DNA from 2 places in the Virgibacillus sp. 6R genome. Region 1 is predicted to be linked to the other one. Evidence: predicted binding sites of a transcription regulator. Region 1 holds the regulator's gene; the other holds the start of a gene.
What was found. Region 1 encodes LexA, which represses DNA repair genes until DNA is damaged. Its sites were predicted from a motif close to CGAACATATGTTCG; they were not measured.

Region 1 (16,400 bases):
GTATACGAGGAGGATATAAACATGCCGGTAATGCTTTTAGTGGTAGAACAAGATGAAAATCAAATGAAATATTTACCTGTAATAAGGAAAAATACAAACTTAGGATTTTTTGAGATAAAACAAAGAATTGAAAATGGTAGTCCGATAATGGAATGTAATCTGTTTAAAGATGATGAGGACGATATAAAACTTAAAAAATTAATAAATGAATTGATAAGTGTTGGTGCTAAGATAAGACTGTTCGATGGTAAATTGGTTGAAAGTAAAGAAGTATCTGTTGAATACTTGATGAATAGATTTGATAGATATAAAGAAATACAAAGTCAAAATAAAATGTTAGATGATTTAATGTATGATGAGGATTAATTTTAATATACAGTTGGCAAAATTCAGCTATATTATTTTGGCGAGGTAATATTTTAGACTTAAGAAGTATTGTTAAAGTAAACACGCCAAAAACGTACTAATTAAAAAAGCTAATCTAACTGAATTTTAATCGGTTAAATGCGCAGTTAAAAATAGCACCTACTTATTCTGTAGGTGCTTTTCGTTATGTCTTTAAATGCAAAAAGAGATCCGATTGCTGATTTATATGAGGATATTGCAGCGGAAGAGAAAGCGAGGGCGACATACCAATGGATTATTGATATGTCTGATGATCCCGATTTAAATGATAGTTTGAAGTTTTTACGGGAAAGAGAAGTTGTTCACTCGCAACGTTTCAGAGAAGCTGTAGAAATATTAAAGGAAGATAGGGATGCGAAGAAAATATTTTAAAATCAAATAGTTTGAATAAATAATAGCTATGGTTGAAGAATTAATATTAGCTAGCTGTTTCAGTATGGAAACAAGAACTGTAACTGGTTTCAGTTTTACAGGAATAAATGTAAAGATCATGAAATAACGAAAGAAAACGGGCTCTTTTATTAGGTACGAAGAATGGGGCAATTTCATATAGTATGTATTGTATGTACTATGGAAAGTGGGTGAGAATTTGTTTTATCATGTAAAAGAATTACAATACCATGCTAAACCTGAACGCCCCGACCCCGTCTATGCGAAGAAACTTCAAGAAATACTTGGCGGACAGTTTGGGGAGATATCTGTTATGATGCAATACTTATTTCAAGGGTGGAGTGTCAGGGGAAACGGGAAGTACAAAGACTTGTTAATGGATACAGGAACAGAGGAAATTGCGCATGTTGAAATGATAGCTACAATGATTGCAAGGTTACTAGATGGTGCACCGGATGTTGAATTAGAGGATGCAGCGAAGGATCCTGTAATTGCTGCGATTTTAGGTGGTTCCAATCCTCAGCAAGCGATTGTTTCTGGGCTAGGCGCGATGCCTGTCGACAGTGTTGGAAACAGATGGACAGCAAGTTACATCATTGCCAGCGGAAATTTATTAGCTGATTTTAGGGCGAATCTAAACGCGGAGTCACAAGGACGGCTACAAGTCGCTCGCTTGTACGAAATGACGAATGATAGTGGTGTACGCGACATGCTATCTTGGTTATTAGCAAGGGACACCATGCATCAAAATCAATGGTATGCCGCAATTTGTGAGTTGGAAGAGAAGGAGAATATCGTTGTACCAAGTACTTTTCCTAGAGAATTAGAAAAGCAACAAGTATCCTATACGTTGTTTAATTTTTCTCAAGGAGATGCGAGTGCCAAAGGAAGGTGGGCTCATGGAAGAAGTATGGATGGCTACGGATACTTTAATTATGTCGACAAACCAATTGCATTCGGTTCAGTTCCCCATCTAAAGCCAGCGCCAAAGTATATTTATAATACACCTTTATGGGCATTACGCACCTCGGATGATCCACCTGATCCACATACAATATAATTCGTAAATAGATAAAAAATATAACAGCGCTATACCCTTAAAAAAGGTAGTGCTGTTTGTTTTATGAGTAGGAATGGCCGCATACATTAAAAACTGCCGTTTGGCAGTTTTTAATGTATACTACGGTATAATCCAATAACCTTTCCTAAAATGGTCACGTTATCGTAAATGAGAGGCTCCATTGTTGCGTTTTCCGGTTGCAAGCGTATATGATCTTTTTCTTTAAAGAATCGTTTCACAGTTGCCTCATTTTCTGCTGTCATGGCAACAACAATATCACTGTTTTGCGCAGTGTTCTGCTGTTTAACAATCACCATATCGCCATCCAGAATCCCGGCTTCAATCATACTTTCTCCTTCAATTACTAAAACAAATAAATTATCATCAGGCCCAGCACTGTTTGCCGGTAATGGAATAAATTCTTCAATGTTCTCCACCGCTGTGATCGGCAAACCAGCAGTAACTTTTCCTATTACAGGTGCATAGCGAGCTTCTTCTTTTGGAATAGGGTTATCTTCTGCAAAATCCAAAATTTCAATGGCTCTAGGCTTGGTAGGGTCTCTTCTTATATATCCTTTGTCTTCAATTCTTGCTAAATGACCATGAACGGTTGAACTAGATGCTAACCCCACAGCCTTTGCAATTTCTCTCACAGATGGCGGATAACCTTTCTGCATTACTTCATCTTTTATATAATCTAAAATCATTTGTTGCCTTTTGGAAAGTTTAGACATGAATCTATCACCTCGCACATAAGATTAATTATCCTTAGTTTACCATTAGATAAAACGTTACGCAAACATTCGTTCGAAAAACGCTTGACAAGATCATATGTTCGCGTATAATGAAATTATACAAGCGAACAAAAGTTCTATTTCACGAAGGAGGGCTATTGGATGTTTCAAAAACTGACAAAAACAGATGTATTCTATCTTGTAGCTTTTGCATTAACATTAGGTTTCTTATATTATTCTATTGTAATGAGTTAATCATATAGAAGGAGTAAAAATTGTGAAAGCAGTAATTTACTGTCGGGTAAGCACTGATAAAAAAACACAAGAAACATCATTGGTTAGACAAAAGCAGGAACTGATGAAACTAGCAGCTGACTATCAATTTACGATTGTAAAATGTATCCAGGAACAGGAAAGTGGATATACGATAGATCGTGATGGGATTTTTCAATTACTTGAGCTATTTTCCGAAAAAAAGGCAGAATGTTTATTAATTCAAGATGAAACGCGTTTAGGGAGAGGAAATACAAAAATCGCTCTTTTTCATCAGTTACACAAATTACATATTCCTATATATACTACTTACCATGGTGGTGAATTGGAATTATCCGAGGCAGACTCCATGGTGTTGCAAATCGTCGGAATTGTAGAGGAATATCAGCGGAAAATACATAATATAAAAATAAAACGAGGAATGAACAAAGCCATTGCAGAAGGATATGATCCAAGCGTAAATCTATCCAATCGGCATAAAGCTCCGGGGAGAGAAAGAAAAAAATTCCCGATCGAAGAAGTGATAAGGCTTCGTCAAAACGGCTTAACATTTGCAGAAATTGCTGTTACGTTAAACGGGCTAGGCTATACTGTATCCAAAGCCACTGTTCACAGAAGGTATCAGGAACACCAAAAAGAACTGAATTAACTGTTATTTATTAAAAATCCAAGTGGCTTTAGTCATGTAGTTGAATCCGCGGATGACATATATTAAATGAAATAGAGTTAATTACCTCTATGAAAGAATGGAAGACCTCTGGTTCAAAAAGTAAAAGGCATCAATGAGCATGAATAAAGTTAAGAGCACGGGATTACAATGCGTCAAAACTTGTCAGACTCGACTCAGACAAGTTTTTTGCACTTGTCTTTTTTCTGTGTTAGTGTAAATAAATCCAAGCCATAAAAGTATCTATTTTATCACGACGAAATCTATTGTAAAATAAAACGAAATAGATATATATTTATGATGCATTGGAAAATAAGAGAATTAGCAATTTGCATTTAGGGAGGTAAAGTAATGCTCTCAAAAAATAAAATAGAACGAATCAATCAGCTTGCAAGAAAATCAAAAGCGGATGGTCTTACTATTTCCGAACAAAATGAACAGAAACAACTGCGACAGGAATATTTACAAGGTGTAAGACATTCTTTTAAGAATCAGTTTAAAACGATGAAAGTAGTAGATCCTGATGGAAATGATGTGACACCAAAAAAAGTAAAAGATTTACAGAAGAAGAACAAAAATTAGCGAGTGAGCCTATTTTGTTATAAGTGCATGGTTTCACTTGTGGCAAAGTAGGTTTCATTATAGAATGGAGATAGTTATGATTTACGAAAGGGGCTAACTTTAATATGGCAAGTACGATCGAACAACAATCTATTAATACAATTAGAACATTATCTATTGATGCTATTGAACACGCAAATTCTGGACATCCTGGGCTTCCGATGGGCGCAGCGCCAATGGCCTATACGTTGTGGACAGACTTTATGAACCATAACCCGAAGCATTCGAAATGGTTTAACCGGGATCGGTTTGTTTTGTCTGCAGGACATGGATCTATGTTATTATATAGCTTGCTTCATTTATCAGGATATGACGTATCTATAGATGATTTAAAATCATTTCGTCAATGGGGTTCAAAAACGCCAGGCCATCCTGAAGTTCATCATACTGACGGGGTAGAGGCAACGACTGGTCCTTTGGGACAAGGTATCGGTATGGCTGTCGGTATGGCTATGGCAGAAGCTCATTTAGCTGCTAAATTTAATCAAGCAGATTTATCGATTGTCGATCATTACACATATGCGTTAGTTAGTGATGGCGATTTAATGGAAGGAATTTCTCATGAAGCTGCTTCTCTAGCAGGGCATTTAGGTTTAGGAAAACTGATTGCGCTTTACGATTCCAACGATATTTCCTTAGATGGTGATTTAAACCGTTCTTTCTCTGAGGATATTGAACGACGCTTTACAGCTTATGGATGGCAAGTTCTAACGGTGAAAGATGGCAATAATGTTGATGCAATCAGACAAGCAATTAAGGTAGCCCAAGAAAACTACGAACAACCTACCTTAATTGAAGTGAAAACGATAATCGGATACGGTTCACCAAATAAATCTGCTTCTGCGGCTTCTCACGGTGCTCCTTTAGGAGAAGATGAGGTTAAGCTGACAAAAGAATTTTATAAGTGGACACATGAAGATTTTTATGTACCTGAAGAAGTATATGCGGATTTTAATCAAAAAATTGTTCAAAAGGGTGCCGAGGCTGAAGAAAAGTGGAATCAGCAATTAGCTATGTATAAAGAAAGATATCCAGAACTGGCTGAGGAGTTTGAGCTTGCGCTTCATGGTAAACTTCCAGTTGATTGGGATAAGGAATTGCCAGTCTTTGAACCAGAGCAGGATACACTAGCAACGAGAGCGTCCTCCGGGAAAGTATTAAATGCGATCGCTAAAACTGTTCCAAATTTCTTTGGAGGTAGTGCTGACTTAGCTGGTTCCAATAAAACAACCATGAACGATGAAGGTGATTTCTCAAAGGATAACTATGCGGGTCGTAATATTTGGTTTGGTGTACGTGAACATGCAATGGGAGCTGCTTTAAATGGGATGGCATTACACGGAGGGTTACACGTGTTTGCGGGTACTTTCTTTGTGTTTAGTGATTACTTACGCCCATCCATTCGCCTTGCTTCCATTATGAATACACCAGTTACCTATGTATTTACACATGATTCAATAGCAGTAGGAGAAGATGGACCAACCCATGAACCAATTGAACAATTGGCTTCGTTAAGGGCAATGCCTGGGTTATCCGTTATTCGACCTGCTGATGGAAATGAAACTCAAGCTGCTTGGCGTTTGGCTTTAGAGTCAACAGATACACCAACTGCTCTTGTATTAAGCAGACAAAATTTACCAACGTTACCAGGTACAAAAGAACATGCATATGAAGGTGTTAAAAAAGGCGCTTATATTATAAGTGAGGCAGGGAAGGAAACACCTGACGTGATTCTTTTAGCAACAGGGTCTGAAGTTCAATTAGCTGTTCGGGCGCAAGCAGAACTAAAAGAAAAAGGCATCGAAGCGCGTGTTGTTAGCATGCCTTCATGGGATCGTTTTAAAGCCCAAGATAAGAGCTATCAAGAACAAATTCTACCATCAGCTATTAAAAAACGTGTTGCTATTGAAATGGCTTCTCCATTCGGTTGGGAAAGATATGTTGGTGAACACGGAAAAGTAATCGGAATAGAAACATTCGGAGCCTCTGCAAAAGGCGAGAAAGTAATGGAAGAATATGGTTTTACAGTCGAGAATGTTATTAAGCACGTAGAATCACTCTTACATTAAACACCGAGAGAAAGATCTAGCCAATAGGTCTTTCTCTTTTTCATTTAATTCGGCATAGCCAGACAAAAGAAGTGGTTGTTTGCTTTATAATCTGACAGTATTTTTAATAGCAAATACGTATAATAGGTGTATCTTAAAAAATATACGAGCAGTAGCACAATTAGTGGGAATAGGGAGGATTACCTATGTACACGTATTCTATTTATCATTTAACAGAAGAAGTAGCCATGTATTATTTTCATAAAAGCAGTATCTTATATCGATTTTTAAGAGAATTTGAGTCGTTGCCTTATCGTGCAGATTTGCGCAGACAATTCGAATATATTACAGATCGTATTTGTTATGATCAAATTTTGTTATCCATCCAACGTCACGAATCCACAAACTTATTTGTAAATATAGACAAGGATAAGGTTAGCTTATATAATAGAAAGGCGTTTATTTCTTTACATATTAGTGAAAAACAATTAAAATTTCATTGTAAAACGTTAGAAAGCGCAGAAGAACTGTTATTTCCTATCTTGCGTAGTTACCATCCTTTGCTTTTTGTTGTTGGTGACAATATCAAAAATTTTGGATGGATAACTCCCCTATTGGAATACAGTCGATTAGAACAAAACGAAGTATTGTATTCCTAACATGGATTTACTATACTGTATAAGAGACAACACGAAGGAGGAAAGCTATACATGGACACAATCTGGGTCGTATTAATCGCTGTGGCAGCGTTAATTATTGGTGTTGCTCTTGGATTTTTTCTTGCGAGAAAATATATGATGAACTATATGAAAAAGAACCCACCAATTAATGAGCAAATGCTACGTACCTTAATGATGCAAATGGGTCAAAAACCATCCCAAAAGAAAATTAATCAAATGATGCGTGCAATGAACAACCAGTCTGGAAAATAGGCACTTATGCATATATTAATAAGGTTAATAGCTTGCAAGTGAACACCCCTTACTACAAAATAGTAAGGGGTGATTCTATAGGTGCAAGTAATTAAATTTGGTAGCAAAGTACGTTCTATGAAATAAGTGTACAAAATTTCCGGTCTATCGGTTTTTCAGACTTCTACTTACGGAAATAGATACATTATGCTGTTTCTACCTATCAGCTAAGCTTAGAACCATTTTGATCACGCTCTTATAATCTGGACTCATGTAAAGCGTTTTCGTTTTATTGTCAAAATTGGTCATAGACTTACTAGACTTGTTTGGTACAATAGCATTGAATACAAAGGGGGTATACCATTGTCTGAGATAAATGTATTTATTGCTTTCGGAGCTGGCTTTCTTTCCTTTATATCTCCCTGTGTACTACCACTATATCCTGCATTTTTATCGTACATTACTGGGATGAGTGTAAGCGAATTAACCGAAGACAATAAAATGCTAAATGCCAAAAGCATTTTACATACGATTTTCTTCTTACTCGGGTTTTCTGCTGTGTTTATTATGTTGGGGTTTTTGAGTTCTGGTATATCTAAATTTTTGCTTATATACCAAGATGTCATTAGACAAATCGGTGCTGTCGTTATTGTGTTTTTTGGCTTGGTTATTGTTGGCGTATTGAATTTTGATTTTTTAATGAAAGATCGGAAAATCAATTTTAAAAATCGCCCCGTCGGCTTTTTTGGTACATTTATAATCGGGTTAGCATTCTCATTAGGCTGGACACCTTGTACAGGTCCGATTTTAGGCATCGTATTATCCTTGGCTGCAACGGAACCAAATACAGGAATGATTATGATGATAGGGTATATTCTCGGCTTCTCAGTACCTTTCTTCGTATTATCATTCTTTATAGGTAAGTTAAAGTGGATTAAAAAACATAGCTTAAAATTGGTCAAAATTGGTGGCTATATTATGATTTTTATGGGAATCGCACTATTTTTCGACTGGATGACGGCTCTAACGTCTTATTTAGCAGGTTTATTTGGTTTTTATGGCTTCTAATGGATTTTTACCCTATATTATATTAAAATAAATATTATAACTGCTATTAAAGGGGCAATACACATGTATAAAACGAATGATCTTATATTACGAACCACTGCATCTTTGATTGCCTTCATTTTGTTAGGTTTTGCAGTGTATTTATTATTGGCGGGACATAATTCACCAGGTGGTGGATTTGTGGGTGGACTCATGACTTCTGGTGCTATCCTATTAATGAATATGGCTTACGGGTTAGAAGTAGTAAGGAAAGTGCTACCAATCAATTTTGTGAATTTAATTCCAATTGGTTTGGCGGTTGCGATTGGTACAAGTGTGGGCTCATTTTTGTTTCAACAGCCTTTCCTATCACAAACCTATGGTTATTTTAAATTCCCTATATTGGGCGAAATTGAATTAGCTACCGCAATGCTATTTGATTTAGGAGTATACTTAACTGTAGTCGGGGTAATGATGACGATTATTTTATCAATTGCTAATGATACGGAGTAACAAGGGGGAAAAAGAATGGCCAAAATACTTGTGGTCGATGATGCTAAATTTTTGCGTACCGCGCTCGCGACAATCTTAAGAAAGAAAAATCATGAAATTGTCGGAGAAGCTGAGAACGGTAAAGAAGCAGTACGACTATATCAAGAATTAGAGCCAGATATTGTAACAATGGATATAACGATGCCTGTAATGAACGGTATTGATGCTACGAAAAAAATTATCGATATTGATCCAAATGCTTCTGTTATTATGTGTTCAGCAATGGGACAGCAAAAGGTGGTTGTTGAAGCGATTGAACTAGGAGCTAAGGATTTCATTGTAAAGCCGTTTGACGAAAATCGTATTTATGACGCCATTGATCGGGTATTACATTTAAAATTTTAGTTAAGATCGATGAAGAGTAATTTTGTTACATTCAAGTGTTTCATGATAATTGAGTTACCCAACAAACTATTTAGAAATGCTTGACCTATTATGCTGTTCAATCCTCCTTGTTAAACGCATATAAGCAGATAATTTGGTGATGGGAGAAAGTGGGTTACAAATGTTTTGGTTCATTGCAAGTACAGTCGGGGCAGCTATTATGGCTACTTCGATGATATTTCTTCGATTAAAAGCAGCAAAAAAACCTGCTTCAGTTAAAAAAATCATTTTACCACCACTTTTTATGAGTACAGGAGCTTTTATGTTTTTATTTCCTGTGTTCCAAATTAGCTGGTATCAAGTGATAGAAGCGTTTAGTGTCGGCGTAATATGCTCCATCTTTTTGATTAAGACATCTAAGTTTCAAATAAGGGATCAGGCGATCTATTTAATACCGTCAAAAGCATTTGCTTTTATATTGTTTGGATTATTACTATTCCGTATCGTCATTAAGCTTGTCATAGGAAGTCATATATCTCTAGGAGAAACAAGTGGCATGTTCTTTCTGTTGGCGTTTGGGATGATACTTACTTGGCGATTAGCCATGCTTTATAAATATTTACAGCTAGCGAAACAATTAAACAGCACTTATAATAAAAATACGAGTTTGTGAAAAGCGTTAGACTATTTGCCTAACGCTTTCTGTATGTGCGCCAGGCATTGCGCACATGAGAACAGGCCCTCTTCCTTAGAAGGCCTAAAGTATAAAAAAAGTGATTAGTATAGTCTTATTAATTCTTTAAATCCATTAAATGCATTTTTACCGAAATCATCACTATATTGATTTATATGTTTTTGAATTTCATCAAGATGTTCATGGAGAAAAGAATGTATTTCAGTAGTATCTGCTACATTATATATTTCATGAAGAAAATCTATAGTTTCTCCAATAAGAAAGCTATTATTAAGTTTTAATATAACTGAACATATTTTTGGTATAGCATTAAATGCTTCTTCCGCTGAAAGGCCCTCAGTAAGTTCTTCAAAAGACTCTCTGAAATACCACTCATTTTGATCAAGTTCCGCTTCCCAATTTTCAAAGATATTTAGTAGTTTTTGTTCCACGATGTTAACCACCTTTAATTTGAAATCATCAAATTTCTTAGTCTTCTTATTATAATTGAAGTGGATTGTAATTGTTTTACTACCTTAGCTTAATACGGGATAAAATGGAGTGAGCTATTTCTGTCTCACCCCATCATTTGACTTAAAATCCTATTTATTTACAGAGCAGATAGTTGCGGAGTTAAAAAATTCATCCCGTATATAAGGTGCTGTAAGAATTTCGCTTCAGGGGTTGGATAATCTGTACTGCAACAAGTCTAAGCGGGAGATAGCAGCACCTAAATACCCTATTTCGTGAGAGGCCTTTAGGTCATCATACCCTTATGGTACTAACAAGCCGTCGGGAATGAATGAAATCCACCACTGATGGAAGATTCACTTTATAGAGATAAAGAGTTTCTGTTATGATTGATGTTTTTGCTTCCAATCAGCATCATAATCATTTTTTGATTGTTGAAAGAAGTGCTCATAAGGAGTCGTATCAATCTTTTTTTGCGCTAATTTTTTCCGTAAAAATTTGTGGTCACGTTTAGGTGTGGCAATAATATATCCTTCAATTAATATATCACGAGTAATCCTCTGTTTGTTTTTTGCTAAAGCGACTTCGCCAATTTTACCTACTATCTTATGCTTTGCTACATCACGGAATAGCTCCGGAACAGGGGATACTAACTCATCCAATAGTTCTTTTTCTTCGTCTCCCCACATATGCTTCGTTTCGTTCACATAATAGGTTTCCCAGTCCATAGTAGACTTCCCGTCTTCCTTAGGTAATCGCTTAAGAAATTTTCGAAACATGAAGTATCCACCAATAGCCATAATAGCAATCATAAAAAAACCCCAGAAAATAATTAAGTAATTAACAAGAACCGACATAATATCACCTTTTTCTCCCCTTTTTACCAAAATTTCGTAATAATTTGACAAAATATTTAACTATTTAATTTATTTTTTCATGTACTTATAGTAAGATTACTAATAATTGGATGTTTAAGGCGCAGTTAACTTCATTATAAGATGAAAAATATTTTCAAACAAGCGTCATACTATCAGAGGCGAGCACATATATCTGTATAAAGAAAGGATTTGTTGATATTTGCAAAACGAGGGGGAAATATGATGAGGTACGAAAAAGAGACAGGAAATACAGATAAATCTATCCATTTAGCTGAAATGCAACAAGAACAAAGGAAAAATTTACAATTATCTTCACTGCCAGCATCTATGCTTACATGGATAGAAGAGAACTGCCATGATATTATTTCTGTTATAGATGAAGACGGTTTGTTTATTTATATTTCTAAATCTGTCGAGCGTATCCTTGGTTATCAACCATCACAGTTAATTGGAAAGCCATGGTATAAAGTTATTTCTTCAGAAGATATCGATTATATAAAGGAAAGTTGTAATCCTGATCCATTAATGAAACTCTTTTACCAATTGAATGTAATCAATAGTGATGGAAAGTCTATTTGGTCTTCTTGTACTTTAACGAAGCTCAAAGATAGTAAAACAGGTAGAACTTTTTATATTTCCATTGTTGCAGATATACGAGATAAAAAAGAAGTAGAAGAAATCATGATTCAGTCAGAAAAAATGTCCGTAGCTGGTCAACTGGCTGCAGGTATTGCTCATGAGATTCGGAACCCCTTAACATCTTTAAAAGGTTTCTTGCAGTTACTTCAGGCTGGTGTGAGAAAAGAAGAATATTACAATATTATGATTGAAGAAATAGAAAAGATGGAGACTATTACATCAGAGTTACTATTTATTTCCAAGCCGTTAACAGAAACCAAACAACTGGAATCGATTGAATCCATGATACATGATGTCATTGTACTACTAAGACCGCAAGCAAAAATGAAAAGTATTCATATTGAATATAATGGATCAGGAAAAGAAAAAATTTATTGTGATCGTTCTCAAATTAAACAAGTATTAATTAACTTAATTAAAAATGCAATTGAAGCGATGGACCAAGGAGGAACCATTCGTATTTTTACCAGCTCTTCCGATTCTCATATAGATGTTAGCATCATCGATGAAGGACCTGGAATACCTCAAGATATAATACATAAATTAGGAGAACCATTTTTCACTACTAAGCAGAGCGGTACAGGCCTAGGCCTTATGATAACAAAACAAATCTTAGAAAGACATCAAGCCTTTTTAGAGATGAAGGCAAATGAACAGATCGGTAGCACGTTTCGGATTATCTTTCCAGTTCCAGCTTAGTTTTCATGAAAATAAAAAAGTGCCAGAGCCTATTGTTTGGTGAATTCGTTATGCGTATAAATGGCTCATTGCAATAATATTTTTTTGTATAAGTATTTCTTATCACTTCGCATAACTTTTTACTATAACCGTTGTAGGGGTGAATGGTTTGTTTTATCATGAATTTTCTTATAAGATAGAGACAGTGAGAGGTTTTATACTGTTAAAGTAATAACAAATGCCGTGTTTTTTAATACGGTGAGCATGAAGAGAGGGGTACACACATGGGGAAGAGCAATTTTGTGAATACGAAAAAACAATTTGAACTTAATGGGAAAACGTACAATTACTATGAATTAAAAGCTTTAGAAGAAGCCGGATTAGGCAATATATCCCGGCTACCATTTTCAATCCGTGTACTTTTGGAATCGCTGGTTCGTCAGCATGACGGTCATCAAATTAAGGATGAGCATGTAGAGAGATTAGCAAAATGGGGAACGAAAGAAGGCAAGGGAGTGGATGTTCCATTCAAACCTTCCCGTGTTATTTTACAAGACTTCACAGGGGTTCCAGCAGTTGTTGACCTTGCTTCTTTACGAAAAGCAATGGTAGATATGGGAGGAAAACCAGACGAAATTAATCCTGAAGTACCAGTGGACTTGGTAATTGACCACTCTGTGCAGGTGGATCAATATGGGACACCAAATGCCTTAAAGGCAAATATGGAATTAGAGTTTGAACGAAATGCGGAACGTTATGAATTTTTAAACTGGGCACAAAAGGCATTTAATAATTATCGCGCAGTTCCACCAGCAACCGGAATTGTTCACCAGGTAAACTTGGAATATATAGCAAATGTTGTTCACGGTTTAGAAAACGAAGATGGAGAATATGATGCATTTCCAGACACATTAGTGGGAACGGATTCACACACAACCATGATTAACGGACTTGGTGTATTAGGCTGGGGTGTTGGAGGAATCGAAGCGGAAGCAGGTATGCTTGGACAACCATCTTACTTCCCTGCACCTGATGTAATTGGCGTGAAATTTACTGGCAGTTTTCCGAATGGAACAACAGCAACTGACTTAGCACTAAAAGTAACGCAAGTACTGCGTGAAAAAAATGTAGTAGGTAAATTTGTCGAATATTTTGGTCCAGGATTAAAAGATATGCCGCTTGCAGACCGAGCAACCATTTCTAATATGGCACCGGAATATGGTGCTACTTGTGGGTTCTTCCCTGTTGACAAAGAATCACTAAGTTATTTAAAGCTTACAGGCAGATCGCAAGAGCAAATCGATCTTGTTGAAAAATATTGCAAATTAAATAATCTATGGTATTCACCGGATCAAGAAGATCCAAAGTATACAGAGGTCGTAGAAATTAATTTGTCCGAACTTGAACCAAACTTGTCAGGACCAAAGCGCCCACAAGATTTAATTGCACTATCTAATATGAAGAAGGAATTTAATAAAGCAATTACAGCACCAGCTGGAAATCAAGGGTTTGGGCTGGATAAGTCAGAATTCAACAAAGAAGCTGTTATTGAGCATCCGAATGGGAATACTTCTGTCATGAAAACGGGAGCGCTTGCGATTGCTGCAATTACATCTTGTACCAATACGTCAAACCCTTACGTTATGCTAGGAGCAGGGCTACTTGCGAAAAAAGCAGTCGAAAAAGGTTTAGAAGTGCCAGATTACGTAAAAACATCCCTTGCACCTGGTTCAAAAGTTGTTACTCGTTATTTGGAAGACGCTGGCCTGACGCCATATCTTGACAAACTAGGCTTTAATCTAGTTGGTTACGGATGTACCACTTGTATTGGTAACTCAGGACCTTTACGTGAAGAAATTGAGCAGGCCATTATCGATCATGATTTGACAGTAGCTTCTGTGCTTTCTGGAAACCGTAACTTTGAAGGACGTATACATCCATTAGTTAAAGCCAACTATTTAGCTTCACCGCCTTTAGTTGTCGCTTATGCGCTTGCAGGGACCGTCGATATTGATTTGACAAAAGATGCTTTAGGTACAGATAAAAATGGTAATCCTGTGTATATGAATGATATCTGGCCTTCTATGGAAGAAATTAAACAGCAAGTAGAAACAGTGGTTCAACCAGAAATCTTCCGCAAAGAATATGAAGACGTATTTACTTCTAATGAACGTTGGAATCAAATCGATACAACGGATGAGCCACTATTTGAGTGGGATAGCGAATCTACGTATATTCAAAACCCTCCGTTCTTTGAAGGTTTATCAAAAGAAGCTGGTTCGGTCGTACCATTACAGAATCTGCGTGTTATTGGAAAATTCGGTGACTCTGTAACAACTGACCATATTTCTCCAGCAGGTGCGATTGCTAAAGATATGCCTGCGGGAAGGTATTTACAAGATAAAGGTGTGTCGCCACGTAACTTTAACTCCTATGGTTCTCGTCGCGGAAATCACGAAGTTATGATGCGTGGAACGTTTGCGAATATTCGTATTCGTAATTTAATTGCACCAGGAACAGAAGGTGGATATACAACATACTGGCCGACGGAAGAAGTAATGCCTATTTATGATGCTGCAATGAAGTATCAGCAAGATGATACCGGTCTTATGGTTATTGCAGGCAAAGACTATGGGATGGGATCTTCACGTGACTGGGCTGCAAAAGGTACCAATTTATTAGGTATTAAGACGGTTATTGCTGAGAGCTTTGAGAGAATTCACCGTTCTAACTTAGTGATGATGGGAGTTCTTCCGTTACAATTTAAGCAGGGCGAAAGTGCCGATAAGCTTGGTTTAACTGGGAAAGAAACCTATCATGTCGAAGTAAACGAAGAAGTAAAACCGCATGATTTAGTTAAAGTAACAGCAGTTGACGAAGCAGGTAAACAAACAGAATTTGAAGCTGTTGCCCGTTTCGACAGCGATGTGGAAATTGATTATTACCGTCATGGCGGTATCTTACAAATGGTGTTACGTAATAAACTAGGCGTTATATAAAAACGCCAAAAAAAGATCTCTGTCTTATTTGTGACAGAGGTCTTTTTTATAAGATAAAGAATGTATAAAATGAGGTGCTTGAGGATAACGAAATAACCGAATAGGCCAAGCTAAGCTTTTCTTACTTCTGTTAATCCTATATAATTTAATCTTTTCCAAGCTGTATCCATGACAATTTTCTAACATGGATAACTGTTTACTTTACATTTGCTATACAATTAATCTACGATGAAAGAAGATCGCTAAGAAAAAAGCTGTTAGCAAGCAATAAGAGGAAATACAATGATCTAGAGGGAGCAGATCAAACATGAAAGAGCAAGGGGATATTTTATGGTTAAGAGAATAGTAGGTGTTTTGCTTATTATCGTATTAGCTGGTGGAGTACTGTTTAATTACGTTCAGCAAAGAAAAGAGTCAGAATCAACTACAGCAAATGAGTATAATGTAACAGGTGATACAGATGCCAAAGGAGGAATGATTTCTTCTGTCCAAGAAACTCATGAAATTGGTGATACCGCACCAGATTTTGAGTTAAATACGTTGCGTGGAGAAAAACTACAACTCTCCAAATTAAGAGGAAAAAAGGTAATCTTAAATTTTTGGGCAACGTGGTGTCCGCCATGTCGCGAGGAAATGCCTGAGATGCAAAAATTTAATGACGACTTTAAGGAAGAAGTAGAGATTGTAGCTGTCAACTTAACAGAATCGGAAAATAAAGAAGCAAATGTAGCTGAATACATTGATAAGTATCAATATACGTATCCAATTCCCTTGGATAAAAAAGCCAAAGTCCGAAGTGCATATACGATTATTGCTGTACCTACCACTTATTTTATTAATCAAGAAGGAAAGATCACTAAAATACATCCTGGCCCAATGGATTACGATTTTATGAAAGAAACAGTTAAATCCATGTGAAAAATAGGATGATTTAAGCTAATTTAAAGCAAGAGGAAGCAACTGTACAATTTGCAGGAAATGTTTTATCCATCTTAGCGCTATCTGCTGACTTTTTAGTTCAGACAGATAG
Region 2 (16,400 bases), 670 kb from region 1:
AAACAGGACGTATTCAGACTTTAGAATTACAGATGACTGCGCCTGAATTTTGGGATGAACAAGATAAAGCGCAACATGTAATAAGTGAAATGAACCACCTAAAAACGTATGTCAATAATTTTTCTAACCTTGAACAGCAACATGATAACTTAGAGGTTTCTTATGAACTTGTTAAGGAAGAGAATGATCAGGAATTATTGGAGGAATTAATTGAAGAACTCCAATCTTTACGTAACCAGCTAAATGACTTTGAGTTACAAATTTTATTAAGTGAACCTTATGACGCAAATAATGCCATTTTAGAATTACATCCTGGAGCAGGTGGTACGGAATCACAAGACTGGGGCAGCATGTTGTTACGGATGTATCAACGCTGGGCTGAAAAAAAGAATTTTCAAGTGGAGACACTAAATTACTTAGCAGGTGATGAGGCCGGAATTAAAAGTGTAACATTGCTTATTAAAGGGCATAATGCTTATGGTTATTTAAAAGCAGAGAAAGGCGTCCATCGCTTAGTACGAATTTCTCCATTTGACTCGTCAGGGCGCAGACACACTTCATTTGTTTCATGTGAAGTAACTCCGGAAATGACAGATGATGTCGATATTGAAGTCAAATCTGAAGATCTAAAAATTGATACGTACCGTGCTAGTGGTGCAGGTGGGCAGCACGTAAATACGACAGATTCTGCTGTCCGTATTACACACGTACCGACGAATACGATTGTTACTTGTCAAAATGAACGTTCACAAATAAAAAATCGTGAAGCAGCCATGAAAATGCTCAAATCAAAATTATATCAGCTGGAGATTGAAAAACAACAACAAGAGTTAGCAGAAATTCGTGGAGAGCAGATGGAGATTGGCTGGGGAAGTCAAATTCGTTCTTATGTTTTTCATCCATATTCTATGGTGAAAGACCATCGCACCAACGTGGAAATCGGTAATACACAAGCTGTAATGGATGGGGAAATTGATCCATTTATCGATGCATATCTTCGGCAACAAGTAAATTAAAGTCTGAATTGATTTTTCATAAATTAGTCATAAATGGCTTTACGTGTTGCTATAGCAGCCTTTAACATTTGCAGATAGCAATATTTGGCATTGGGAAGTGTTTTAAAACAGCAAAAATTGGTTATAATAGAGTTAATGAATCATTAATCAATATTTTGTTAGGGGGATTTGCATGATGAAAAAGTGGTTGTTAGCAATGCTGTTTGGCACAGTGTTGGTACTAGGTGCATGTGGGGGCAACGATGATGATAATGCATCCGAAAAGTCAGCAGATAAGGGAGAAACGCAAACAGAAGAAGGTGGCTCCGTAGATACCGCAGGCGCTGAAAAAATATATGAAAGCAATTGCGCAAGTTGTCACGGTGCAGATCTAAGTGGTGGTAACGGACCTGACTTAACGAAAGTGGGATCTGATTACTCTGCTGAAGAAATTGCAGACATTATTAACAATGGTAAAGGAAGCATGCCAGCAGGGATGGCAACTGGCGATGACGTTCAAGTGCTCGCTGATTGGTTGGCTGAAAAGAAATAGTAGATATAAGAAACAAAGCTTACTTGTTTTATGCCAAGTAAGCTTTTTTTAAATAATAAGAAAGTATAAAGTTTGTTGCTTTGGGATAAGGGAATAACTGAATAGCCACGTCCGGCTTTAGCGCCCAGCAACTAGGCCACTTCACGAAATCGCCCTCGATAAGTCATCATCGGGCTAAGAGGAAGGCCGACTAAAAACGGGCTTGCCGCCCGACGTCGGCATACCCCAGTTTTAGTGGCATGATTCCTAAATCTTTAGTTGATTCGTTCCATTCGCTACGTTGCTGAACGGGCGCTTGCGCCTTTGTTCTTGTATAGGAACCTATAATATGAGGTGCTTGTGGATAACGAAATAACCGAATAGCCACGTCCGGCTCCATCGCCCAACTAGGCGACTTCACGAAGCCGCCCTACGATAAGGCCTCATCGGTTCGTTACGAAGAGGAGGGCCGACTAAAGAAGGGCTTGCCGCCCAGACGTCGGCATACCCCAGTTTTATTGGCATGATTCCTAAATCTTTAGTTGATTCGTTCCATTCGCTACGTTGCTAAACGGGCGCTTGAGTCTTTGTTCATCTGGAAATGTAACGAAAGAACGGTTCCCACTTTCTTTGTCCACATTCGATGTCTCTCCTCTAATAAATAAACCACTTATCCAGCAATAGTTAAATATATCCATCAGCAAGAATAGTGCTAAGTACCCTTGATTTTCTATAAAATGACAATATATTTCATAAACTCCTACCCTTGAAATATAAATGTAATAATTTTATGTCTAAAAATCGTGCAGAAAGATGTTATAATAATATGGAATCACTCCTTACTACTTTTCACGGAGTGATTATTTGATGAATAAACTTGGCACGCTACAATAAAAAATAAAGGTGATTTTTTAATGATAAAAATGAAAGATGTATGTAAAACATATGATAATGGAGTTTCAGCCCTGAATGAAATAAATATAGAAATTGATCGTGGAGAATTTGTCTACATAGTTGGCCCTAGCGGCGCAGGAAAGTCTACATTTATTCGGCTTGTAGTCCGTGAAGTAAAACCAACCAAAGGAACGATTTATGTCAATGATGTTAATGTAAATGAATTAAAAGAAAAGAAAGTGCCGCTACTTCGGAGAGATATTGGTGTCGTTTATCAGGATTTCAAATTGCTTTCCAAACTAACAGTCTATGAAAACGTTGCTTTTGCAATGGAAGTGATTGAATCACCTCCAGCACTTATTCGAACAAGAGTAATGGAAGTACTTGATTTAGTTGGTTTAAAACATAAAGCTAGATCACTACCACAAGAGTTATCTGGCGGTGAACAGCAGCGCGTTTCCATTGCACGTGCTATTGTTAACAACCCTAAAATTGTCATTGCTGACGAACCCACAGGTAACTTAGACCCTGATACATCATGGGGAATTATGAAAGTATTACAGGAAATCAATGATAGAGGAACAACGGTTATTATGGCGACCCATAGTAAGGAAATTGTCAATACCTTTAAAAATCGTGTTATTGCAATTGAAAATGGAGTTATTGTAAGAGACGAACATCGAGGTGAATACGGCTATGAAGTTTAGAACATTTATGCGACATATACGAGAAGGGTTTAAAAATATTAGTCGTAATGGCTGGATGACAATGGCTTCAATTGGTGCAGTGACAACGACATTAATTTTAGTTGCTGCCTTTTTGGCATTAATGCTTAATTTAAATCAAATGGCAGATAACATTGAAAGAGATGTGCAAATTGATGCCATGATTACCCAAACTGCAAACCAAGAAGATATTCAAGCTTTAGGAGAAGCAATTAAAAAAATTGACGGTGTTGATTCAGCTGTCTTTTCTTCTAAAGATGATGAACTGAAGAAATTGATTGACAGCATGGGAGAAGAGGGACAAGCATGGGAAATGTTTGAACAGGACAACCCATTGAATCATGTATATATTGTAAAAACCAAAGACCCTGAAGATACAGCGGCTGTGGCAGAAAAAATTGAACAGATGGACGCTGTACAGGAAGTGGTGTACGGACAAGACGTTGTCAAAAGATTATTTGAATTTAATAAGTACGCAAGAACCATTGGCTTAGTATTGATTATCGGCTTGGTATTTACTGCGATTTTCTTAATCTCAAATACTATTAAAATTACAATTATGGCTAGAAGCAAGGAAATTGGGATTATGAAACTAGTAGGTGCAACGAATGGGTTTATTAGATGGCCATTTTTCGTGGAAGGGTTATTACTAGGTGTATTAGGATCTATCCTTCCAATTGTTATTGTGCTAACTGGGTATTATTACTTGCAAGACATTGTTAGCCAGCAAACGACCTATAAATTTATTAAGATTTTACCATACTCTCCATTCGCCTTTCAGCTTTCGGGAATTGTACTAGCTATTGGAGCAGTCATAGGTGTATGGGGCAGTGTGATGAGCGTAAGGAAGTTCCTTAAAGTGTAAGTTAAATCAATCAACAGCATAGAGAACACAGTTGGTAGAGGTGTCTCTGACATCTCTACGGTGTGTAACATACAAAACTACGGAGGGAAAGGTGAACAAACAATGAGAAAGTTTCCAGTCCTATTGTCAACCATTGTTGCAGCTTCAACTATCACATTATCAACAACTTCAATTTCCGCACAATCGACAGATGATTTAAATAAAAAAATTGATGAGTTACAACAGCAACAAAAAGAGCTTGAACAAAAACGAAATAATTTACAGAGTGACTCTCAACAAACAGATAAAAAGATTAATAAAAACCTAGATAAACAAGATTCCGTAGAAAAAGAAATCAACTCTATTGACACTGACTTGCAAGCAACTTTAAAACAAATCAGTACAAAGGAAACGGAGATAACCAAGACGAACCAACAAGTAGAAGAGTTGACAACACAAATTGAACAATTAAAGAAGGAAATTGCTTTATTAAAAGAACGTATTAAAAAGCGTGAAGCGTTATTAAAGGATCGCCTTCGCAACATCCAGCAAAACGGTGGCGGAATGAAATACATAGAAGTAATTTTAGGATCTAAAAGCTTCGGCGATTTTATTAGTCGCTCTTCCGCTGTAAATACGATTATGGATCAAGATAAATCGATTATGGAACAGCACCAAGCTGATAAAGTAGCGGTGGAAAAAAACAAAATCGATGTAGAAAATAAAAAGACTGAAGTTGAACAGAAGAAGCAGTCTTTACAAAATCAAAAACAAGATTTAGTTGCATTAAAAGGGCAGTTGGATAATCAGCTATCGAAAAAAGAAACATTAATGGCTAGTTTGAAAGATGAACATGAAGAATTGGAAGCATATAAAGTAAGTGTGGAAGAAGAGCAGGAAATATTAGCGCGGCAAGCGGAAGCAGCTGAAAAAGCAAAACAGCTTGCTCAGTCAGAGAAAAGTGAACTAGAGCAGTTAGCTAGAGAGAGAGAAAAGCAACAAGCAGAACAAAAAGCTTCTCCTTCCAAGCCAAGTAATTCTCCAGCTGCTAATAATACTCCAAGTCCTAATCAAGAATCAGGATCCGAATCGGGATCAGGATCAGGATCAAATACGGGTTCAACTCCAGCACCACAAAATAACGGAGGAGTGTTGAATTATCCTATTTCGGCTCCGATTACTTCCCATTATGGTGCGAGGTGGGGAACAATGCACCACGGAACGGATTTTGGAGCCCCAATAGGTACGCCAGTTCGCTCTGCAGCATCTGGGGTAGTTATTATGACAAATACGGAAGCACAAGCAGGTATGTCCGGGTATGGAAATGTTATCTTAGTATCGCACAATATTAATGGACAATCTTATACGACTCTATATGCACACTTGAATAGTATTGGAGTGAGCCAAGGACAAACTGTAAGTGCTGGTCAAGTGATCGGTGCTAGTGGCAACACGGGACAATCCACTGGTCCACACTTACATTTTGAAGTGCACCGTGGCGGCTGGAATGGTGCTAAAAGCAATTCCATTGACCCAATGAGTGTATTAAATTAACTGTGTAGAATATGGAAAAGACATCAATCAATATGCGATTCGATTGATGTCTTTTTTGATTGTATAGCCTATAAAATGAGGTGCTTGGAGATAACGAAATAACCGACTAGTCACGTCCGGCGCATGAGCCCAGCAACGATGCGACTTTAGAAATGCGCCCTACGATAAGTCATCATCGGTTCGTCGCCTCACCGTGATTCCTTTTTCTTTAGTTGATTCGTTCCATTCGCTCGTTGCTAAACGGGCGCTTGCGCCTTTGTTCTGATAACATGTATAATAACATCATAAACATGGGTAGAAATGAAAAGTATCTCATTTATTTCATGCAACTAAAGATTCACTTGTTGAATCAGCTTACTATGCGTTGTATTAAAGGATAAGGAGTTAAATTGGAAATGCATCTTTTTACAATGAATGCTAACAGCAAATAATGTACTATTTTATTTGAATACAGGTATATTACTTATTTTTTTACAACATATGTTAAGCTAGTGAGGGGTAAATTTATAAGTATGCCAATGAATCTTAGCTGAAATTTGTGTGTGCTGCAGGAAGATAGTTTCAAATGTTAAACGAGTTGAGGTGGAAGAATGAAATTAAGGAAGTTACATATTGTACTGCTTTTTATACTAGCGTTGGCTGTTGGTCTAGTTGGTGGTTTTGCAGGTGTGAAACTAGCCCAGAAGACAGTACCGGCTGCTCAGCAGTCCATTGATTTAAGTGGCGATTCAGAATCCAATGAATCCGTACCTGAAAATATAGAAAAAATAGATCAAGCCTTTCAATTAATCAAAGAAAACTACTTGGAAGATGTTGATGACAAGCAGTTGACAGAAGGTGCTATTCAAGGGATGCTTTCAACGCTGGAGGACCCATACAGTTCTTATCTTGATGCAGAAACAATGAAGAAATTCAATGAACAGATTGAGTCTTCCTTTGAAGGAATTGGAGCAGAAGTGAATAAGGTGGGAGATGTTTTAACCATTGTAGCACCTGTTAAGGATTCTCCGGCGGAAAAGGCAGGATTAAGACCGAATGATCAAGTGCTTAGAGTAGATGGCGAAAGCCTAGAAGGGCTTAGCCAAAACGAATCGGTTGCGAAAATACGGGGAGAAAAAGGAACCGAGGTGGAATTAACCATTCGCAGATCAGGTGTTTCTGACCCATTTAAAGTAGCGATAGTCAGAGATACCATTCCACAAGAAACGGTATACAGTAAGATAACAAAAGTAGACGGCAAAAAAACAGGCATTTTGGAAGTAACCAATTTTTCCGAGCGCACAGCTCAAGAGTTTAATGAACAGTTGAAGAAAATGGAAGATGACGGTATTGAAGGTTTAGTTATTGATGTTCGAGGAAATCCTGGTGGGCTGTTAAATGTCGTTGAAGATATGTTAAAGCAATTTGTCCCAGAAGATATGCCTTATTTACAAGTAGAGGATCAAAATGGGAAAAAGACACCATATTACTCTGATTTAAAACAAAAGAAAGAATACCCAATTAGTGTGCTTATTGATGAAGGAAGTGCTTCTGCTTCTGAAATATTAGCTGTGGCAATGAAAGAAATGGGCTATGATGTAGTGGGCCAACCAAGCTTTGGTAAAGGAACCATTCAACAGGCGGTCCCGCTAGGAGATGAAAGTACAATTAAACTCACCTTCTCCAAATGGTTGTCACCGAAAGGCAATTGGATTCATGAAAAAGGTGTTGAACCAACTGTAAAACAAAAACAGCCCGCATATTATTATACAAGCCCTGTACAAATTAAGGATCCATTGACGCAAGACCAAACTGGGGATAAAATTAAAAATATACAAGTGATGCTAAAAGGGTTAGGTTATGATCCAGGACGTACAGATGGTTATTTTAGTGCAAAAACAGCAAAAGCAGTAGAAGCTTTTCAGCAAGATAATGATTTATCCTCATCTGGTAATATAGACGAAAAAACAGCCAAATTGATTGAAACGAAAGTGATTAATAACATCCGTGAAGGAAAAGATGATCAACAGCTGGAAACAGCATTGAAAGAAGTGTATCAGTAATTTATGTTCAATAATCAATCCGCGAGTACCCCTCGCGGATTTTTCCCAGATAGACTTATACGTTACGCGGGCAATAGTAGTGATGTCAGCAAAAGTATTTGCCTGAAGATTCACTTTATTAACGTAAACGAGATGGTAGCAAAGCAGACAGAGAAAATATGATTAAAAAAACGACGCCAAAGTTAAAAGTTAGGCTTGGCTTGTGAATTTATTGCAATGCAATTTTGGCACTGAGGTGATAAACTTGTTGGAATCATGGTTATTGGAAAGTGCAAAAGGGATAGGAAGATTATTTTTAAATCCTTTATTTTATTGGGCATTTATATTGATTATTTTTACAGGAATAAAGCGGATTAAACGAGAAAGAGAAGATTTCGGCATTAAAGTTTATGATTTGTTCTCCGAATGGAAATATACTTGGGGAGTTTCCATTATCATGGGCTTGTTCATTTCTGCCTATACGATAGGCGTAGGTGTAGTGCTTACATATCCTGTTATTTTGCTTCTGGGTGCAGTTGCTATCCTGCTCAGTCTAACTGGTAGGCTTAGTCTACTATCGGCAAGTTATATCATCGGGATAGCCTATTTGATCTTATTGTTTGTACCCAAATGGGTAGATTTACAATCCATACTACCTTCTTCTATGAGTATGAATATTCATTTCTCAGGATTAACCAGTTTATTAGCCATATTGCTGCTTGCAGAAAGTATTATGTTATTTCGTGCAAGAAAGGGTTTGACCTATCCAGAGCTGACACTCAGTAAGCGAGGGGGCTGGGTTGGACAACATCACTTAAAGAAAATGGCTGTCATTCCTTTTTTTACACTTATCCCAACAGGTTCACTAACTCCTTTTGCAGACTATTGGCCTTATTTTACTTTGAATGATGAAACGTATAGTCTCATTCTTATCCCGTTTCTGCTTGGCTTTGATCATATTGTACGTGCTCACGAACCTTCAATAGCAGCTACAGAGCTTGCTCGGTCTACATTGTTACTAAGTTTATTAGTAGGTATATTTGCTTTTAGCAGCATTTATTATTCTGTTTTTTCGCTTATAGCAGTTTTGTGTGCTATTTTGGGAAGAGAGCTGATAAATTATCGTTATCGTATAAAAGAACAAAATAAAGCAGGCTATTTTCAATCAACAGATCAAGCATTAAAAGTGCTCGCTGTGCTCCCAGATTCGCCAGCTGATCGCCTGGGGATAAAAGCCGGTACATTTATTACTAAGGTGAATGGCACAAGAATTAATCAACTCGAAGCATTCTATCATGCTTTGCAAACAAGTGGAGCATTTTTCAAACTAGAAATCATCAATAAAGAAGGAGAAGTGGAATTGCTACAAGGGGCATGGTATCAAGGTGATCATCATGGATTAGGTTTATTTTTTACCTCTCCCCCACACAACAAACAAATCAATAATACAGCAGAGGCTGAAGGATAACCTTGATAGTTATTTTGCATAAGAAGGTTACTTCCCATACACAAGTAAATATTGTGCTAGGAGAGTGCTTCCATCTTTTACCTACTAGAACCTGATTTATTTCTGATATGAATACAGAAATAAGTCAGGTTTTTCTTAAAGAATAAGAAAGTATAAACTTAGGTGCTTATGGATAATGAAATAACCGAATAGTCACGTCCAGCGCATGAGCCCAGCAACGATGCGACTTCACGAATCGCCCTACGATAAGTCATCATCGGTTCGTCGCTAAGGGGAAGGCCGACTAAAAACGGGCTTGCCGCTCAGGCGTCGGCATACCCCTGGTTTTAGTGGCATGATTCCTAAATCTTTAGTTGATTCGTTCCATTCGCTACGTTGCTAAACGGGCGCCCTGCGCCTTTGTTCTTGGGCTCGTATTTTAAAAGATAGTGGAATGGGGGACGACGCATCGATAAGGATGCTTTGTTCATTGATATGGGGGATGGTTTTTAACACCATTATTATATATTTTTCTGTAAGGAGGTATCTTATTTCTGCTTTATGTATTACTGTGTGCTTTTATTCTCATATTTAATACAGTAATAATATTGAAAAAATGATACAAGCTAGTAAAGAAAAAGAAGTGTTGGAGTTGAGTACCTCATGTTCATTAGGAATTTCTTATTATATTTCTGGGGGAGTATCGACCCTGTTTATTTTGCTTGTTCGAGATTAACGTATATTGTTGGACCTAATCAAAAAAGAACGTTACTGCGAGCTCGATTAACTAAATATAAAGGGGCAACAGTGATTCTTTCTGATGGAACAGTAGTAGAAAAAAATGACGTGTTAGTCAAAATACATTTACACAATGTCAAATTGCTTAAAGAATTGTGCAATCAGTCCAATGATATAAAACGAGCTGTTACTATTTATCATAGTGTAAAACAAGCGATGCCAAGCTTGGCATCGTATATAGAGACACACCCTGAATATGGAAGAGTAAAGGGAATTATCGGTATTACAAACTTGTCTAAAGGAGCAGAGAAACTAGGATTTGAAAAAAAGCCTCTACAAAATGTATTTTATCGTACATTTAAAAAGGCAACTTTATTTCCTATCAATATCCTAACGGGTAAAAAAACAATGAAACCTGTTTATTTATTTATGTCAAAAGGAAATTTATTAATGAGATACGGAAATCAAAATAAACGAATTTACTGACGATGGGATGAAACCAATGAAGCAACTACAACCATTAGACGCATTATTTCTTCCTTTTTTACAAATTCCAAGTGGACACCATCATGTAGCAGATGCTTTAATAGCCGAATATAAAAGTATACACCCAAGCCACCATTACGAAAAAGTGGACATATTTGGGCATGGATATAAAAATCTGGAAAAACTAGTGTCTTCGACGTATTTGACATGGATTAAGTACTTTCCTAAAGGGTATGATCGATTATATTCTTACTTGGTGTATAGACAGGCAGCGGAAAAGAGAACAAGACAGTGGCATTATGAGTCTCTATTTCGTCCAGTACTGCAAAAAGTCTTGAAACAATCCGAACCGAAAATACTGTTTTTTACACATGCGTTACCTTCCAATATGGCGAGTATTTTAAAACAAAAAGGAAAGTTACACGCCATTACGGTGAATGTGTATACGGACTTTTTTGTAAATTCTTTGTGGGGGATAGCAGGGATTGACTACCATTTGGTCCCTACATCCTCTATGAAGCAATTTCTATTGCAATCAGGAGTACAGGACAATAAGATTTTTGTTACAGGTATTCCCATACATCCTGACTTTTATTGTACATATAGTCAACAAAGTAAACAGGCGAGCCGCCAATTATTAGTATCAGGCGGGAGTTTGGGGACAGGAGGTATGGAGCGTTTGTTGGCAGAGGTTCATTTATCCTCAGATACACATGTATATGTATTATGTGGTCACAATGAACAATTATATCAAAAGCTTGTTTCCAAAAATGATCGTCATATAACCCCATTACGATATTTGACTTCAAAACAGAGAATAAATCAATTATATGAGCAGGCCGATGCTGTTATTACTAAACCAGGTGGTGTTACTGTAAGTGAGTGCCTCATAAAACGGAAACCGCTATTTATTTACGACGCATTACCGGGGCAGGAGAGGATTAATTTACATGAATTAACACGTTTAGGTTTAGTACAACAAATAGATAAAAACAAAGCCATTGGAAAGCAAATAGCCGATTACTTTTCTGATCATCATAAGCAACAGCAGTTTTATAAACAGCTGAATCGCTACTTTCAAAATATGGAGACTGATTCTGTTGCAACCATCATTGAACAGATAACAGCGGAGGAGCGCAGGGTCTAAAAGGATATTTTTATGTAGGCGGATAAGGATGTTTATTCATGGTAAAGATAAACATTTTCCAACGGCTACATCAAGCGGGATATGATTTCAACTGTAGTTTGTTTAAGTAGACAATCGAGTAAATCTACCCCTTTTCTGGACATAAACATTGCTTTATCTCCTTATGAAAAAATTCAAACGAGGGCATGGATTTCAGCATACTTAAAAACTTAAAAAATAATGATTGCTAGGTAAAAGCACGCAGCGCGAAACCTGTTTGCGCTGCCTATTTTAGTGGGAAAATGTATCAGAGCATTGCTATAGTTAACTTAGCATGCGTATTTTACACCTGTGAATAAGGCACAAATTTTTAATAAGCCCTAATCAGTGAAGAAGGTATTGGTGACATTAGGAATGGTTACTCATGTTTTTGCCATCACTGATTTGAAATAGTGTAAAATCATGAGTAAAATAAGTTGATTGTATATTTCCTTTATCCCGTTTCAGGAGTTGGATAATCTTGTACTGCAAAAAGCTAAGTGGGAGATAACAGCACCTAAATGCCCTATTTCGTAAGCAGTCTTTAGATCATACCATTACGGTACTAACAAGCCGTGGGGGATGAATGCCCCCCTCTGATTGAAGATTCACTTTATCAAACCGTAAGGGAATTATACGATGGAGGAAAGGGAATGACTGTAAAGACTAGTGATTCTATATGTTTAAAATAAAAATCGAATATCTGTTCGTTTTTCTGTTAACATAAATAGGATTTATGATAGAATAAGTATTAGTTAATGACGGATCGGAGGAGAAGCTAGTGGAAAATAAATTTGAGCTAGTTGCCAACTATGAACCAAAGGGCGATCAGCCCCATGCGATCAGAGAAATTGTGGAGCGAATAAAGGCTGGACAGAGACACCAAACGTTACTAGGTGCAACTGGTACAGGGAAAACCTTTACGATGTCCAATGTAATTAAAGAGATAAACCGGCCAACGTTAGTGATTGCACATAATAAAACATTAGCCGGTCAATTATATAGTGAGTTTAAGGAATTCTTTCCAAATAATGCGATAGAGTATTTTGTTAGTTATTATGATTACTATCAACCTGAAGCATATGTGCCGTCAACAGATACGTTTATCGAAAAGGATGCGAGCATTAATGATGAGATCGATAAACTAAGGCACTCCGCTACATCTGCACTGTTCGAACGACGAGATGTTGTAATTGTAGCAAGTGTATCGTGCATTTATGGTTTAGGTTCTCCAGAAGAATATAAAAGTCAAGTACTTTCTATTCGAACAGGTATGGAAAAGGATCGCGATCAATTGCTACGTGAACTTGTGGACATTCAATATGCCAGGAATGATATCAATTTCCAACGCGGTACCTTCCGAGTTCGCGGAGATTCGGTAGAAATTATTCCAGCTTCTAAAGAAGAACACTGTATTCGAGTCGAATTTTTCGGGGATGAAATCGATCGAATTCGTGAGGTGGACGCTCTAACCGGTGAAATTATTGGCGATAGAGAACATATTGCTATATTTCCGGCATCTCACTTCGTAACCCGAGAAGAAAAATTAAAGCTGGCCATTAAAAATATTGAAAAGGAATTAGAAGAGCGCTTAAAGGAGTTGCGTGACCAAGGCAAATTGTTGGAAGCACAGCGTTTAGAGCAGCGAACAAAATATGACCTAGAAATGATGCATGAAATGGGATTTTGCTCTGGAATCGAGAATTATTCACGTCATCTTACTTTACGAGAAGCGGGGGCAACACCATATACATTACTTGATTTCTTTCCAGAGGATTTTTTAGTTATGATTGATGAGTCCCATGTCACATTACCGCAAATACGCGGTATGTTTAATGGGGACCAGGCTCGGAAACAAGTACTTGTAGATCATGGTTTTAGATTGCCATCCGCATTAGATAATCGCCCCCTTCGTTTTGAAGAATTCGAAAAAGCAACCAACCAACTCGTATATGTTTCAGCAACTCCGGGTCCATATGAACAGGAGCACTCTCCAACAATGACGGAACAAATTATTCGTCCAACTGGCTTATTGGATCCTGAGGTGGAAGTACGACCAATTGAAGGACAAATTGATGATTTAATTGGAGAAATCCATATACGTTCGGAGAAAAATGAACGTGTGCTTGTTACAACATTAACGAAAAAAATGTCCGAAGACTTAACAGATTATTTAAAAGAGCTGGGTATAAAAGTTGCCTACTTACATTCAGAAATTAAAACATTGGAACGAATCGAATTGATTCGTGATTTACGCGTTGGCAAATATGATGTTCTAATTGGCATAAACTTATTACGTGAAGGGCTTGATATTCCCGAAGTATCGTTAGTCGCTATATTAGACGCGGATAAAGAAGGTTTTTTACGTTCGGAGCGATCGCTTATTCAGACAATGGGACGTGCTGCGCGTAATGAAAATGGGATGGTTATTATGTACGCAGATAAGATGACCAACTCGATGCAGGTTGCAATTGATGAGACGTACCGCAGACGGGAAAAACAGATAGCCTATAATGAAAAATATGGCATTACACCTACAACAATTAAGAAAGATGTACGAGATGTCATACGGGCAACTGTTGCAGCTGAGGATCAAGAAACCTATGAAAGTAAAACGAAAAGCGTTAGCAAGCTAGCAAAACAGGATAAAGAAAAGGTCATTGCCAATATGGAAAAAGAAATGAAAGAGGCTGCGAAAGCATTAGATTTTGAAAAAGCAGCTGAACTTCGAGATATAATACTTGAACTGAAAGCAGGAAGGTGATCAAATGCCTAGTAAATATATTACGATTCAAGGGGCTAAGGCTCATAATTTAAAAAACATTGACGTAAACATACCAAAGAACATGCTGGTCGTCCTCACCGGACTGTCTGGTTCAGGAAAGTCGTCGCTCGCTTTCGATACAATTTATGCAGAAGGACAAAGGCGGTATGTAGAATCTTTATCGGCTTACGCAAGGCAATTTTTAGGACAAATGGATAAACCGGATGTAGATGCTATTGAAGGTCTTTCACCAGCGATATCTATTGACCAAAAGACAACGAGTAAAAACCCGCGCTCAACAGTTGGAACAGTTACGGAAATATATGATTACTTGCGATTATTATTTGCGCGCATCGGGCACCCAACCTGCCCGAAACATGGGGTGGAAATTACTTCACAAACAGTAGAGCAGATGGTAGATCGAATTATGGAGTACCCGGAGCGGACGAAAATGCAAATTTTAGCTCCGGTAGTTTCAGGGAGAAAAGGCGAACACGTTAAGGTGTTTGAAAAATTAAAGCAAGAAGGTTACGTTCGGATTCGCGTAGATAAAGAAATGCGTGAAGTTACCGAAGAGATTAAGCTAGAGAAGAATAAGAAGCACTCCGTCGAGGTCGTTATCGATCGGATTGTCGTGAAGGAAGGGATCGAGGGGCGATTAAGTGATTCCATCGAGACCGCTCTAGCTTTAGGCGAAGGGAAAATCATGGTTGATGTCATTGGACAAGAAGAAATTACATTTAGTGAAAATCACGCTTGTCCAATTTGCGGGTTTTCCATTGAAGAATTAGAGCCACGCCTCTTTTCGTTTAATAGTCCGTATGGTGCGTGTCCGACTTGTGATGGATTAGGTACAAACTTGGAAGTCGATTTAGACCTAGTCATCCCCAATTGGGATAAATCATTAAATGAGCACGCACTTGCACCTTGGGAACCGATCAGTTCGCAATATTATCCTCAGTTGCTGAAAAGTGTTTGTGATCATTATGATATCGATATGGATATACCTGTGAAGGATATACCGAAAGAGAAAATGGACAAAATTTTATATGGTAGCGGGAAAGAAAAAATTCATTTCCACTATGTAAATGACTTTGGAAATGTACGTGATAACCATATTATGTTCGAAGGGGTCGTGCATAATGTAGCAAGGCGTTACAAAGAAACGAGCTCTGATTTCATTCGTGAAAATTTAGAAAAATATATGGCGCAAAAGAACTGTCCTACATGTAAAGGATACCGTCTGAAAGAAGAAGCATTAGCAGTTCGAATTAATGGCAAACACATTAGTGAAGTGACTGATTTTTCAATTGTAGAAGCGCAAAGCTTTTTCCAAGCCTTAGATTTATCTGAAAAAGAAATACAAATTGCCAAAATGATCTTAAAAGAGATATCTGATCGACTGGAGTTTTTGAATAATGTGGGCTTGGACTATTTAACGTTGTCGCGATCATCAGGAACCCTCTCTGGTGGAGAAGCTCAGCGTATACGCTTGGCGACGCAAATTGGTTCAGCATTAACAGGAGTTCTCTATGTGCTCGATGAACCTTCTATTGGTTTACATCAGCGTGATAATGACAGATTAATTGGAACGCTGCAACGTATGCGAGATCTTGATAATACACTTATTGTTGTGGAACATGATGAGGATACGATGCTGGCTGCTGATTGGCTGATTGACATCGGACCAGGTGCCGGAGAGCATGGGGGAGAAATTGTTGCGAGCGATACACCAGAAAAGGTCATGGATAATGAACAGTCATTAACGGGGCAATATCTGTCTGGTAAGAAATTTATTCCTTTACCTGCAAAAAGAAGGAAGAAAGACAAGCGTGTCATTGAAGTGGTAGGGGCTGAGGAAAACAATTTACAGAAGGTTTCAGCGAAATTTCCAATTGGCTTGATGACCGTCGTTACCGGAGTATCTGGCTCGGGAAAAAGTACGTTAGTTAACGAAATATTATATAAGGCATTAGCTAAAGAGCTTTACACCGGAAAGCATAAACCTGGAAAACATAAACAAGTAAACGGAATAGAGCATATTGAAAAGGTCATTGATATAGATCAATCACCAATCGGTAGGACACCACGGTCAAATCCTGCCACATATACAGGAGTATTTGACGATATTCGGGAAGTCTTTGCGCAAACAAATGAAGCGAAAGTTCGAGGGTATAAGAAGGGTCGATTTAGTTTTAACGTGAAAGGTGGTCGTTGTGAGGCTTGTCATGGCGA

Region 2: the regulator LexA is predicted to act here: its motif matches at 12,098-12,111, upstream of uvrB (excinuclease ABC subunit UvrB).

What each region holds. Positions count from the first base shown of each region.
Region 1 is NZ_CP017762.1:4,644,357-4,660,756, forward strand. It holds gene BKP57_RS21025 (hypothetical protein) at 22-366, shown strand; partial or broken gene BKP57_RS21030 (manganese catalase family protein) at 559-777, shown strand; gene BKP57_RS21035 (manganese catalase) at 995-1,855, shown strand; gene lexA (transcriptional repressor LexA) at 1,966-2,589, opposite strand; gene BKP57_RS21045 (YneB family resolvase-like protein) at 2,867-3,511, shown strand; gene BKP57_RS21050 (DUF896 domain-containing protein) at 3,881-4,111, shown strand; gene tkt (transketolase) at 4,216-6,219, shown strand; gene sirA (sporulation inhibitor of replication protein SirA) at 6,405-6,857, shown strand; gene BKP57_RS21065 (YneF family protein) at 6,909-7,130, shown strand; gene BKP57_RS21070 (cytochrome c biogenesis CcdA family protein) at 7,473-8,177, shown strand; gene BKP57_RS21075 (Na(+)/H(+) antiporter subunit B) at 8,241-8,669, shown strand; gene BKP57_RS21080 (response regulator) at 8,685-9,053, shown strand; gene BKP57_RS21085 (CcdC family protein) at 9,214-9,705, shown strand; gene BKP57_RS21090 (hypothetical protein) at 9,810-10,157, opposite strand; gene BKP57_RS21095 (DUF2621 domain-containing protein) at 10,560-11,033, opposite strand; gene BKP57_RS21100 (ATP-binding protein) at 11,277-12,392, shown strand; gene acnA (aconitate hydratase AcnA) at 12,656-15,370, shown strand; gene BKP57_RS21110 (redoxin domain-containing protein) at 15,701-16,288, shown strand.
Region 2 is NZ_CP017762.1:3,970,969-3,987,368, forward strand. It holds one part of gene prfB (peptide chain release factor 2) at 1-1,016, shown strand, start outside; gene cccB (cytochrome c551) at 1,192-1,548, shown strand; gene BKP57_RS22325 (hypothetical protein) at 1,739-1,948, opposite strand; gene ftsE (cell division ATP-binding protein FtsE) at 2,442-3,128, shown strand; gene ftsX (permease-like cell division protein FtsX) at 3,118-4,011, shown strand; gene BKP57_RS17935 (murein hydrolase activator EnvC family protein) at 4,114-5,544, shown strand; gene BKP57_RS17940 (S41 family peptidase) at 6,135-7,586, shown strand; gene BKP57_RS17945 (PDZ domain-containing protein) at 7,834-9,033, shown strand; gene BKP57_RS17950 (YkoP family protein) at 9,676-10,236, shown strand; gene BKP57_RS17955 (MGDG synthase family glycosyltransferase) at 10,253-11,383, shown strand; gene uvrB (excinuclease ABC subunit UvrB) at 12,183-14,165, shown strand; gene uvrA (excinuclease ABC subunit UvrA) at 14,170-16,400, shown strand, end outside.